DNA from 4 places in the Bacillus lumedeiriae genome. Region 2 is predicted to be linked to each of the others. Evidence: riboswitches for the same ligand, from Rfam matches in the RefSeq annotation. Region 2 holds a riboswitch; each other region holds the start of a gene.
The links. A riboswitch is a leader RNA that binds a small molecule or an ion and turns the genes downstream of it on or off. The one in region 2 is predicted to bind S-adenosylmethionine.
Positions count from the first base shown of each region.

Region 1: it holds a riboswitch for S-adenosylmethionine, as region 2 does, so the genes downstream of both, QYG89_RS09815 (2-hydroxy-3-keto-5-methylthiopentenyl-1-phosphate phosphatase) here and QYG89_RS10775 (bifunctional homocysteine S-methyltransferase/methylenetetrahydrofolate reductase) in region 2, are expected to answer to the same signal.
Region 3: it holds a riboswitch for S-adenosylmethionine, as region 2 does, so the genes downstream of both, metK (methionine adenosyltransferase) here and QYG89_RS10775 (bifunctional homocysteine S-methyltransferase/methylenetetrahydrofolate reductase) in region 2, are expected to answer to the same signal.
Region 4: it holds a riboswitch for S-adenosylmethionine, as region 2 does, so the genes downstream of both, QYG89_RS09830 (2-hydroxyacid dehydrogenase) here and QYG89_RS10775 (bifunctional homocysteine S-methyltransferase/methylenetetrahydrofolate reductase) in region 2, are expected to answer to the same signal.

Region 1 is NZ_JAUIYO010000006.1:44,681-47,902, forward strand. Features, by position in the region: gene QYG89_RS09810 (cupin domain-containing protein) at 30-542, opposite strand; gene QYG89_RS09815 (2-hydroxy-3-keto-5-methylthiopentenyl-1-phosphate phosphatase) at 571-1,245, opposite strand; SAM riboswitch class I at 1,294-1,397, opposite strand; gene QYG89_RS09820 (MFS transporter) at 1,720-2,964, opposite strand; gene QYG89_RS09825 (FGGY-family carbohydrate kinase) at 2,997-3,222, opposite strand, start outside.
Region 2 is NZ_JAUIYO010000007.1:67,881-71,102, reverse strand. Features, by position in the region: gene QYG89_RS10780 (EamA family transporter) at 1-863, opposite strand, end outside; SAM riboswitch class I at 1,011-1,122, shown strand; gene QYG89_RS10775 (bifunctional homocysteine S-methyltransferase/methylenetetrahydrofolate reductase) at 1,215-3,080, shown strand; gene metH (methionine synthase) at 3,058-3,222, shown strand, end outside.
Region 3 is NZ_JAUIYO010000001.1:658,529-661,750, reverse strand. Features, by position in the region: gene pckA (phosphoenolpyruvate carboxykinase (ATP)) at 1-1,035, opposite strand, end outside; SAM riboswitch class I at 1,272-1,434, shown strand; gene metK (methionine adenosyltransferase) at 1,586-2,785, shown strand; gene QYG89_RS03345 (gamma carbonic anhydrase) at 2,854-3,222, opposite strand, start outside.
Region 4 is NZ_JAUIYO010000006.1:48,349-51,570, reverse strand. Features, by position in the region: gene QYG89_RS09835 (molybdopterin-containing oxidoreductase family protein) at 1-1,028, opposite strand, end outside; SAM riboswitch class I at 1,180-1,270, shown strand; gene QYG89_RS09830 (2-hydroxyacid dehydrogenase) at 1,420-2,421, shown strand; gene QYG89_RS09825 (FGGY-family carbohydrate kinase) at 2,437-3,222, shown strand, end outside.

The DNA.
Region 1 (3,222 bases), on a different contig from region 2:
AGTTAACGCGGGATAAATATCACGGTGCATTAGTAAACAGGCACCCATCCTTCTTCTGTCACAAAAATACGAACAGCAACAACTTTCCGGTCCTCAGCTAATGTAAAGTAGTGGCGGACATTTTCCGGAACAGAGATCAAATCACCTGGGTTTAAATGAACTTCAAAAAACCGCTCATCTTTTCCTTGGATAATGAAAATTGCATGGCCGCTCGCAATAAAACGTACTTCATCATCTGTATGATGATGCTCACGCTCAAAGTTTTTCAATAATTCTTCAAGGTTAGGTGTATGATCAGCAAGTGAAATAACATCCCATGCTTTGTATCCACGTCTAGCTGAAATATCCTTAATCTCTTCTTCAAATGCATCTAACACGCCTTGCTTTTCTTCGTCACTCAATACGTATTTCTCTTGTAAATGAGAAGGTAATTTATGAATATCCCAATGTTCATAAATGACATCGTTCTGCTGTAAAAATGAAATCACTTCTTCTTGATTGTCAATAACTTCATTTGTTCCTTGAATTTTGATCGTTGTCATCTTATATTCCCCCTAATTATTCAACATCTTATTTTAACTTTTCTAAAATTTCAATACAATCATAAAACGTATCAAAAGGTTGATAAGGAATTGACAGTGTCTCGCATTTTTCTGATAAGTAATCTCTTGCTATCACTGTATCGGCAATTTTCGCAGCTTGTAAATCAGTTACTGAATCACCGATCACGATGGAATGCGTGTCCCCGCTTGACAGCGCACGGATAATAGAAGGTTTACAGCACCCACAATTTTGGTTCGGACATTTCTCATCACACGCATGAGGCCAATGAATGTGAATATTCTCTCCACTGAAATCCCCTTCATTGCAATATAGTCCAGTAATCGACTCAAATGGCTGTAACATCGGTTTTACGAAAAAGTCAATTCCTCCACTTACAATGTAAAGAGGAATGTTTTGTTCTTTCGTATACCGAACGAAGTCATTAAACCCGTCTCTTATTTCGGCCGTTTCCAAAACAAAGTCAACTATTTCCTGCTTCAAAGAAGAAGGAAGAAGCTGAAACATTTTTCCGACGCCCTCTTGAATACTGATGGATTGAGATAACACATCATCCTTCAACTTCTCCCATTCAGGAGGGGCAAACTGCTTCATAATACTAATAATGTTATCTTTCTTCGTCACCGTACCATCGAAGTCACAAAAGATGATTGGCTTTTTCAAGATGTCGTCACTTCTTTCCATAGCATTTAAAAAAACCTCTTCTATTAAGAAGAGGTTTAAAAAAACAACTTCTTATCTTCCAACATCGTTGCTGTAAGAATTAGCACCGTGCTCACAACGAGTCGGTTGCCGGGCTTCTTAGGGCTTATCCCTCCGCCTGCTCCTGATAAGAGTTTATTTGTTAAGTTTATATTCATATCATACCACTAGGATTATGACATGTTCTCTCATCACTGTCAATATCCTTTTCTTGTCCAGCTGCAGCGCCTTGTTCCTCGGGTCAAATAACCTTCCACCAATGAAGCCAAAGGGCGGCTTCTTTGGTGAAAGAACATTTGCCTGTCGGAGCAGTTCAGGCGCTTTCGCTTTTCTTGTCCAGCTCCGCCTCCTTGGGGCTCGAGGTCATATGCCATTCTGGCCAGAAGGTTCAAGAGCAACCTTCCAGCCGGCTCGTCTTATGCTTGTCGCCGATAAGCGGGCGCCTTCCGCTTTTCTTTATGAAACGAGTGTTGCTGTTTTTTTGCGCATGTTTTCTTCTTCCGGTACTCGGATGAATTTAACAATGATTGAGCTAATCAGATGAAGTGCCGCGAAGATCCAGATCACTCCTTCTGCTCCAATGAGACCGATAAAGGCTAAAGCTAAAGCTGGTGCAACGAATGTCGATAAACCAGCGCCAAGGTTTAGCACGGACATAGCCGCTCCCTTATCTTCCCCAGCAACAGATGGTACTAGTGCTCCAATTGGAACGTAACCGGCCAGCATACTTCCCCAAATAAATCCGACAATGCTTGTCGCGAGAAGGTTTCCGTTTGTAAGTACCGGTGTGTAATATAAAAGGACAGTGAAAACAGCACAGCCAACGCCGCCAAACCACATGATCGTGTTTTTCCAGCCAAATTTATCTCCAACAATTCCGAAAATCAAATTAAATAGAATATTCCCCATGAAAGCTGTACCCCATAATTGCAGCCAAACTGTTGTTTCAATTCCATGTTCCGCCATATGAAGCGGCAGGAACACCGGAAATCCGTAAGCACCTAAACTATTAATTACTCTGACAACTCCACCGGCAGCTACCCTTGGGTTCGTCTTCATAATCGTGATTCCTTTTAATAGTTCATTTAATTTTTCTTTTGTGCTTGAACCTTTTTTCTGTTCAAACTTGTCTTTATTCATCACTAAAGCAAAGAACGCACCGACACATACCCAGAAAATAGAAGTCCATAATGTATTGATGTATCCAAAATGTTTAAGTGCATAACTTGAATACCAAGCGCCAAGTACCATCATTCCTGCACAAAACGCAAACCAAAACCATCCAACAGCTGTACTTAATTTATGTTGAGGTGTACGATAAATCACCCACGTTAAAAAGGAATAAACAAAAAGAGGATAACCGAACCCTTTAATAAAGTACGTCGCTAACATAACTGGATAATTCATGCTTTCAAATCCAAACGTGATAAATCCTGCTGTACCCACAATATAAAATAATAATCCCATGAGCATCGAACGCTTTGCGCCAAACGCTTCTAAACAAACCCCTGAAAACCAAGAAGCAATCGCTATAGAAATACCGTATACACTAAAAATGGCCGCTGCATGCTGGATAGACAAGCCATTTTCGATAAGGAACGGACTCAGCCACCCGGCTTCAAGCCCATCTCCCATCATAAACAGCATCACACCTAAAAAGCCCCAGCCTAATTTTTTAGGTATTCCAATTTTATCTAACATGTTTGTTTCCTCATCTTTCCTTATTATTTATTCTAGTTGTTATATGCTGCATTTATCTTTGAAAAAAAATGTTGTGCTTGTTTCCACTCTTCGTACATCCAGTCATCATGTCCACGGTCAGGCGTAATTACCTTGATATCACCTGATAATGCATCATTAACCCCTAATGCCTGGTTGCATATAACAGCAGCCCCTACAACCGATGCCTGATTAAATCCTTGACGAATGTGCACTTCTTTTTGAAGTAGATTGGCTGCA
Region 2 (3,222 bases):
GAACGCCATTGCGGAACACCAATACCGATTAAGATTAGTACAATCCCGGCTGCCTGCCCGAGTGTCAATTGTTCTCCAACAATGAGCATCGCTCCAATCATTGCCGCTGGTAATTCCGCAGCACCAAGAATGGCCGCTATCCCTGAATCGACATGCGGTGTACCTAATGCAAAGAAAACAACAGGCACAAATACGCCAAACAATCCGATCGGCCAGCCATATTTCCACAAACCGTCCGTGATCGTGCCATCGACGATAAAAGCAGGCGATATAAATAGAAAAGTAGTGAGCAATCCGCTAATAGCGATGATGAAGCTTCTTTGAATCGTTGGCACCCCTTTTCCTGCTTTGCCGCTAAAGAAGAGGTACAATGCAAACATCAAGGCAGCAAGAAAACCATACACAAGACCTTTTGTATTGTTTAACAATCCTAGCCCTTCAGGGGACACACCAGCAGCGAATGGTGTACCTACCCATAAAAGAATAATTGAAATGATCTTTAGATGAGAAGGAAAAGTTCTTAAATAAATAGATTCAATGAGAACTCCAATCCAGGTAAATTGGAAAAGCAAAACGATGGCTACTGAAGCAGACAGCTCCTGTATACTAATAGCATAAAATACTCCTGTTAAGCTTAATAAAATGCCGACACCAAACAGGGACAAAGTCTGTTTGCCATTTACCTTCACACGTTTTGTTAAGATAAATGGAATGAACAGCAGCAGCAGTCCGAAAAGGTATTGAGAACTAGCCGCATGAGCCGCCTCATAGCCGGCATTCGTCATCAGCTTAACAATAGAAGCTTGAAAGCCATAACTGCTTGCCCCTATTAAAATAAATAAAGAATACCGAAACTGATTCAATCTTAATCCTCCTTTATTTAAAGCCAGTATATCCTGCCCAACACTATTCGACAATCCTATTTAAATTATTCTAAATTTTCTATTGACTAATTCCTGCTAAAGGGATATGATATGTTCAATTATCAGATTAAGTGAATAGTAACGTATTTCTTATCAAGAGAAGCTGAGGGTACTGGCCCTGTGAAGCTTCAGCAACCAGCCGCTAGCGGGCCTAGGTGCTAAATCCAGCAAACTGCTGAATCAGTTTGAAAGATAAGAAGGATCAAACATTAACGATGTAAAGCCTTCTTGCTATGTTTAAGGGGGCTTTTTCTTATGATTAGAAATAAGTGGTTGGAAAGGACGGACACTATGAAGCTATTAGACAGGCTGCAAAATGAAGTATTGACAGCTGATGGTGCAATAGGCACTCTTCTCTATTCTTATGGCATTGATTTTTGCTATGAGGAACTCAATGTAGAAAAACCGGAAATTATTGAAAAGATTCATCGTGAATATATCAAGGCAGGCGCTGATATTATTCAAACAAATACGTACAGTGCCAACGCTATAAAGCTTGCAAGATACGGACTGGAAGACCGCGCACTGGAATTAAATAAAGCAGCGGTACGCATTGCCAAGAAAGCAGCGGCACCAGAACAGCGATTCGTTCTCGGCACCATTGGCGGCATTCGCGGTATTGGCAAAAGCAGCGCACCTCTTCCTGATATCGAAGAAGCGATTCGGCAGCAAGCAGAGGCCATTTTGTCAGAAGATCCAGACGGTCTCTTATTTGAAACATACTACGATTTTGAAGAATTAACGACTATTTTACAATTCATTCGCAAGATGACCGATTTGCCGGTGATTACTCAAGTATCTATGCATGAACCTGGTATTTTGCAAAATGGACTTTCATTAAATCATGCATTGAAACAGCTAGAAGCGCTTGGAGCAGACATTGTCGGCGTAAACTGCCGCCTCGGCCCTTATCATACCATTCAGGCATTTGAAGAAGTAACGCTCCCAGAAAAGGCTTTTTTATCCGCTTATCCAAACGCCAGCCTGCTTGATGTAGAAGATGGACGGATTGTCTATGAATCAGAAGCCGATTACTTTGGCCAAGCAGCTGTCCGCCTTCGGAATGCAGGTGTCCGTCTCATCGGCGGCTGCTGCGGTACGACACCAAAACACATTGAAGCAGCGAAAAAAGCACTTGCTGGTCTTGCACCTATTACGGAGAAGAAAGTCATCCCTAAAAAGCCAATTACGATTAAAGAATCCATTCCGCCTATTGTGCCTCCGCTAAGCGAACAAGTAAAAAAAGAACGGACGATTATTGTTGAACTGGATACACCGAAGCACTTGGATACGACCACTTACATCGAAGGAGCTAAGGCCTTGCATGAAGCAGGAATAGCCGCGATTACAATGGCTGATAATTCACTCGCTTCTCCACGTGTCAGTAACTTGGCGATGGGATCTATACTTAAAATGAAGCATCACATTCGTCCTCTCGTTCATATCACGTGTCGGGACCGCAATCTGATTGGATTACAATCCCACTTAATGGGACTGCATGCACTTGGGCTTCATGATATACTCGCTATTACGGGTGATCCAACAAAAGTCGGCGACTTTCCTGGCGCTACTTCTGTATATGATGTTTCAAGTATGGAACTCATCCAATTGATTAAACAGCTGAATGAAGGAATTTCTTTTTCCGGAAAGCCATTCAAGCAAAAAGCCAACTTCTCAGTGGCAGCCGCGTTTAATCCAAATGTTCGTGTACTTGACCGGGCTGTTAAACGCCTTGAGAAGAAAATTGAATGCGGGGCCGATTATTTTATTACGCAGCCGGTCTTTACGAAAGAAAAGATTATTGAAGTATATGAAGCAACGAAACACTTGCCGACTCCAATCTTTCTTGGCATTATGCCATTAACAAGTTCACGAAATGCTGAATTTCTTCATCATGAAGTGCCAGGCATTAAACTGTCAGACGAAACACTTGCTAGAATGAAAGCATACGAACATGATAAAGAGGCATCGGCACTTGAAGGAGTTAGAATTGCAAAAGAATTAATCGATACAGCCGCAGAGCTGTTTAACGGCATATACATTATTACACCATTTATGCGCTATGAAATGTCGATTGAATTGATCCATTACATCGAAGAGCTGGATAGAAAAAAGAATGAAAGAGGGATCACTCATGTCCAAACAATATCCAATTGAACAAGAGCTGGAAAAACGTATTCTTTTCTTAGATGGTGCAATGGGCACGATGCTTCAGCAAGCCGATTTAACAGAGGATGATTTCGGCGGCGAAGAATACGACGGCTGTAATGAATACTTGAATATTACCGCTCCTCACGTG
Region 3 (3,222 bases), on a different contig from region 2:
TAAGAAGATAATTGTGTTCGGATGGCCGGCTACGCTTGGATCAACGATATTATCAATTGCTTGCAGCGGATAAGCGGCACGTGTATTTTCTGTCAAGCTGTTGTCATCGTAGTCAGGAATGCGTGTTTCTTCGTCAAGAACAACATTTTCAAGAACAGAACCGAAACGGATGGCATCGAAAATTTGAGGTTCTTTTTCACGGGAAAGTCCGATTGTTTTTGCGTAGCATCCGCCCTCAATATTGAAGACACCGTTAGAAGACCAGCCATGCTCATCATCACCGATTAAGCGGCGGTTTGGATCTGCGCTTAATGTTGTTTTACCTGTTCCCGAAAGACCGAAGAATAGAGCAACATCACCTTCGTAACCAACGTTTGCTGAGCAGTGCATAGATAAAATATCATTTTCAGGAAGAAGGTAGTTCATAACAGAGAAAATTGATTTCTTCATTTCCCCTGCATATTCCGTTCCACCGATCAAGACGATGCGGCGCTCAAAAGACACGATAATAAATGCCTCTGATTTTGTACCATCTACAGCAGGATCTGCTTTAAAGCTTGGAGCGGATACGATCGTGAAGCCAGCTTGATGATTCTCTAGTTCTTCCTTCGTAGGACGAATGAAAAGTTGATGAACAAACAAGTTGTGCCATGCATATTCGTTGATGACCTGAATTGGCAGACGGTGTGCTTGATCTGCTCCTGCAAAACCTTTGAAAACGAATAGTTCTTCTTTTTCACTTAAATAGTTGATTACTTTCTTGTATAATTGATCAAACACTTCAACAGAAATTGGCTCATTGACTGAACCCCAGTCGATTTTATCTTTGGTGGACGGTTCTTCAACGATAAATTTATCTTTAGGAGAACGCCCTGTATATTTGCCTGTTTCAGCACACACTGCACCAGAAGCTGTTAATACGCCTTCTTTGCGGTTAAGTACTTTTTCCACAAGTAATGGCACAGACGGCTGCATTGTTACGTTAGAACCCTTTAAAAGCTCCAAAATTTCGCTTGAAACGCTCACAGTCTTCATAAATTAATAACCATCCTTTATTTAAATTTAAATTAGTTATTTTTTTATCGTTTACTCAAAAGTAGTATAGCACATTCCAATTAATAGTCTATACTATTGATTTATTTTTTTGTAATTTTTTATTTATAACATACCCATTTCTCTATAAGAAGAAAAGCGGAAAAAGGAGGAGCTTTTTACGTGAAATTGGTTGACATCGCTGGCTGGATTTCGTATGATTTAACCTTGAACGGATACTCTTATCCTGAGCTGGCGGAGGGACAGGCCCGATGAAGCCCGGCAACCTGCTTGAATGTACGTGGCAGCCGCATAAACTGCCGTTGCTTATACATGTATAAGCTTCTTTTTCAAGACAAAGGTGCTAACCTGCTGCAAGGGCAAAACCTTGAACGATAAGAGTGAAAGGCCTATGTTGAAATGACCAACCTTTCCTCTCTTTATTTTCAGGAGGGGTTTTTTATTTTTTAAAAGGATAAACTTAGGGACATGAGTACCGTATAATGAACGATCAGCTGAACGAAAAGCTGATCATTTTTAAGGAGGAAGTTTCATGACAAAAAAACGCCGTCTTTTTACTTCAGAGTCAGTAACTGAAGGACATCCGGACAAAATTTGTGATCAGATTTCTGATGCTATTCTAGACGAGATCTTATCAAAAGATCCGAATGCACGTGTAGCAGCGGAAACATCTGTGACAACTGGCCTTGTGCTTGTAGCTGGGGAAATTACAACAACTTCTTATGTAGACATTAACAAAATCGTTCGGGAAACAGTAAGAGAAATTGGCTATACGCGCGCGAAATACGGATTTGATGCCGAAACGTGCGGTGTATTGACGTCTATTGATGAGCAGTCTGCTGATATTGCGGCAGGAGTCGATGTTGCGCTTGAGGCACGTGAAGGCCAGATGAGCGATGAAGAAATCGAAGCGATCGGTGCGGGAGACCAAGGATTAATGTTTGGATTTGCCTGCAATGAAACGAAGGAATTGATGCCTCTTCCAATTTCACTTGCTCATAAATTATCCCGCAGGTTGACAAAAGTGAGAAAAGATGATGTGCTTTCTTATTTGCGTCCAGACGGAAAAACACAAGTGACGGTTGAATATGATGAGAATGACAAGCCAGTCAGAGTAGACACGATTGTTATTTCTACTCAGCATCATCCGGAAGTAACACTTGAGCAAATTCAGCACGACTTACGCGAACATGTCATTAATCCAGTTGTTCCTGCTGAATTAATTGATGAAGAAACAAAATTCTTTATCAACCCGACAGGCCGTTTTGTTATCGGCGGTCCACAAGGAGATGCGGGCTTAACAGGCCGGAAAATCATTGTAGATACATACGGTGGTTATGCGCGTCATGGCGGAGGAGCTTTCTCCGGTAAGGATCCGACAAAAGTAGACCGTTCCGCTGCGTATGCTGCCCGCTATGTAGCAAAAAATATTGTCGCTGCCGGTCTTGCGGACAAATGTGAAGTTCAGCTAGCCTACGCAATTGGTGTAGCACAGCCTGTATCCATTTCAATTGATACATTTGGTACTGGCATAGTATCTGAAGATGTGCTCGTTCAGCTTGTCCGCAGCAACTTCGATTTACGTCCGGCTGGTATTATCAAGATGCTTGATCTGCGCCGTCCAATTTATAAACAAACAGCGGCTTATGGACATTTTGGCCGTACAGATGTTGATCTTCCTTGGGAAAGAGCAGATAAGGCGGAAACGTTAAGAGAGCAAGCAACAAACTAAACAAAGGTTCAACGTTCGTTTGGGCCGCCATCAGGCTGCTTGTAAACAATCTGAAGCCTTCAAACTCGTTAGGAGTTTGAAGGCTTTTTTTGAATGCTTTTATAATAATGTCCCTTTTCTACATACTCTCTAACGATTCTTTCCATGTCTTGTCGATCTGCATCATTCACAGGACGAATGACTTTTGCGGGCCGTCCAAAGGCGACTGAGTGAGGAGGGATGATTTTCCCTTGTGGAACGAGGCTTCCTGCACCGATAAAAGCACCTTCACCAATTTCAGCATTGTCTAAGATGATGGAGCCCATGCCAATGAGTGCGTTTTTTCTAATTTTGCAGCTATGCAGAATGACTTGATGGCCGATCGTTACTTCATCTTCAATGATCAGCGGATTGTTAGGACTTTGGTGCAGGACTGAATTATCTTGTATACTTACTTT
Region 4 (3,222 bases), on a different contig from region 2:
GCTAAATAACCAGAATTGGATTTGACTGCGCCGCCGCCTTTTAACAGCCATTGGCCTGTTAAAGCGGGCAAACAGGAAATCGTTCGGACAATCATGCCTCCGTTATCATGATGCTGCAAGCCATTGCCAATTCGAATCATGGAAGGGGAGGTCGTCCCATACATGCGGGTCAATTTATAAATATCTTCAACAGATACTCCTGTAATGCCGGCAACCGTGTGCGGATCATAGGCCTCTACATGTTTTTCAAGTTCTTCGTACCCGACTGTATATTCTTCTAAAAATGACCGATTGACTAGATTTTCCTTATAAAGAATGTGCATCATGCCTAAGGCGAGTGCGCCGTCAGTTCCAGGAAGAATTGGAATAAACCAATCAGCCATTCGTCCAGTTTGGTTTTTATGGACATCAATGACAACAATCTTTGCTCCATCTTTTTTTGCCTTTTGTGCGATCATCATTTGGTGCATATTCGTACTGACCGCGTTAATGCCCCAAATGATAAATAACTTTGTTTCTGTCATCTCTTCAGGATCAGAGCCGTGGCTGCCGCCCATTGTATAACCAAACCCGGTAGAGCCAGCGATTGAACAGATCGTCCGGTCGAGCTGACTTGCTCCGAGGCGGTAAAAGAAACGCCGATCCATTCCTTCTGCATTCAGTTTCCCCATATTTCCATAAAAGCTGTAGGGAAGAATGGACTCAGCACCTTCTTCTGAAATCAGCTTTTTCCAATGATCAGCAATCGTTTCAATCGCTTCCTGCCAACTAATAGGAGTAAATGTTCCTTCTCCTTTTTTTCCAACACGTTTTAAAGGAGTGCTCAATCTTTTATGATCATAAATGCGTTCACTCATATTTCGAACTTTGTTGCAAATGCTCCCTTTTGTCACGGGATGATCAGGATCACCTTCAACTTTGACGATTTTTCCATCCTTTTTGTGTACAAGAAGTCCACATTGATCGGGACAGTCGAGAGAACAAACTGAAGGAACGACACCATTTTCTATATCAATATACGATTGCATATCTGTTATCCCTCCGTGAAAAAAATAACTTTATAGATTATAACATAGTGAATTAATGTTTAGAAGGTTCGGAAAAATGAGTTGACTTCTATTTGATTCTCCTATAGAATCGAGTACAACAAAACATTGAATCCAATTAAATACGTTTTATTTTCTATCCAGAGAGGTGGAGGGACTGGCCCAGCGAAACCTCGGCAACATTATTGTGCCAATTCCAGCAAGCAGTGCTTGAAAGATAGAAAGAGCGAATCTTTTATTTGTCGTAAGAACAAAATGAAGTAACGATCTCTTTCCGTCTCTTCGGAAAGAGATTTTTTTTGCTTTATTTTATCAGTTATTAGAGCTGAATAGTGGGATTTAAATTTAAGACAAACGAAGGGAGGGGCTGCAAATGAATGTCTTAGTCACGGCACCTTATAACGAGGCAGGTCTTTTACAATTAAAAGATTTATTTGGAGAATATACTTATCTCCCTTGGAAAGAAAACGGCAGAGCGTATAACGAAGCAGAGTTAATCTCGCTCTTAAAAGAATCAAATGCTGAAGGTTTAATTGTTGAGTTAGATAAAGTGACAGAAAACGTATTGGCTGAAGTACCGAAATTGAAATTTATTGGTGTATGCCGCGGCATGCCTTCCAATGTTGATATAAAAGCTGCAACTAAAAAAGGAATTCCGGTATTTTTCACCCCTGCACGCAACGCTCAAGCAGTTGCTGAATTGTTCATTGGAAACCTCATTACATTCTTTAGACATACTATTCCTTCTTCTGAATGGTTGAAGCAGGAAAAATGGAATGAGGACTACTTGCAGGCTTATGTAAAATTCAAAGGGAATGAGATTGCAGGAAAAACAATTGGAATGGTTGGGTTTGGGGCTGTGGGACAACGAATTGCGGCTGTTCTTGAAGGGTTTCAATGCACGATACAATACTATGATCCTTATGCGGAGAGTCAAAATCCTAATTATACTCGTGTATCTTTAGAAGATGTTTTTTCGACAAGTGATGTAGTTTCTATTCACTTACCCCGAACAGAGGAAACCATTGGAATGATTAATGAACATTATTTAGGACTTATGAAAGAAGATGCCGTTTTAGTAAATACGTCAAGAGCTGTAGTCGTTGAAAGAAAAGCCCTTGTTTATGTTTTAAAAGAACGGAAGATTAGGGGAGCCATTTTGGATGTATTTTATCATGAGCCTCCTGATCAAAGTGACTATGAAATTATCCAATTACCAAATGTGTTAGCCACTCCTCATCTTGCGGGTGCAAGTTATGAGGTTGAGGATCATCACGTATCCATTATGAATCAAGCGGTAACGAAGTGGCATACACAACATACCTTTCAAATTCCAACCTTATATAATAGGAAAGGCTTGGATGAAATGTCATAAGAAAGGAGTGGAAAAGTGACGATCAAACAAGGTTATTTAGTATTTGATATTGGTACTGGAAATGCGAGGGTAGCAATCGTTGCGACTACAGGTGAAGTTGTCCATGTTGAGCGAGAAGATATTCATTATGAAACAGAGCCTCTTTATCCTGATAGTCGCTACTTTTCACCTGATTTACTTTGGAAACAGCTAGTTGGATTAGCAAAAAAAGCGATAGCGAGTGTCCCGCATGTGACAATTAAGGCGATAACATCAACGAGTCAAAGGCAGGGAATTGTCCTTCAAGATCAGGATGGATATTCATTTATTGGTTTACCGAATATTGATAATCGAGGCCGCGAGTGGGAAAAAGAGCTGTTAGATCCCGATTATATCTATAAAACAACGGGACGATTGCCATCTGCATTGTTTTCAGCTTTAAAGCTAATAGCTCTCAAAAAGAGGCAGCCGCTGTTATGGGATCAGATCACATCGTTTACTAGTATTAGTGATTGGGTGACGTATAAATTAAGTGGTGTACTCATTTATGAGCCATCACAGGCGACAGAAACGTTACTATATGATGTTCGAAAAAAAGAATGGTCTGAGGCGATGTGTGCTCGAATTGGGCTTTCTCCGAGCTTATTACCCGAACTAAGATGGTCTGGCTCCATTCTTGGTGAAATTCTACCGACTGTGGCAAAGGAGCTGGAAGTAAAAGAAGACGTTTTGATTGTTGTAGGTGGAGGGGATACACAGCTAGCAATCGAAAGTACGTTTGCTCAAAATCACGATATCGTTATCGTATCCGGCACAACTACC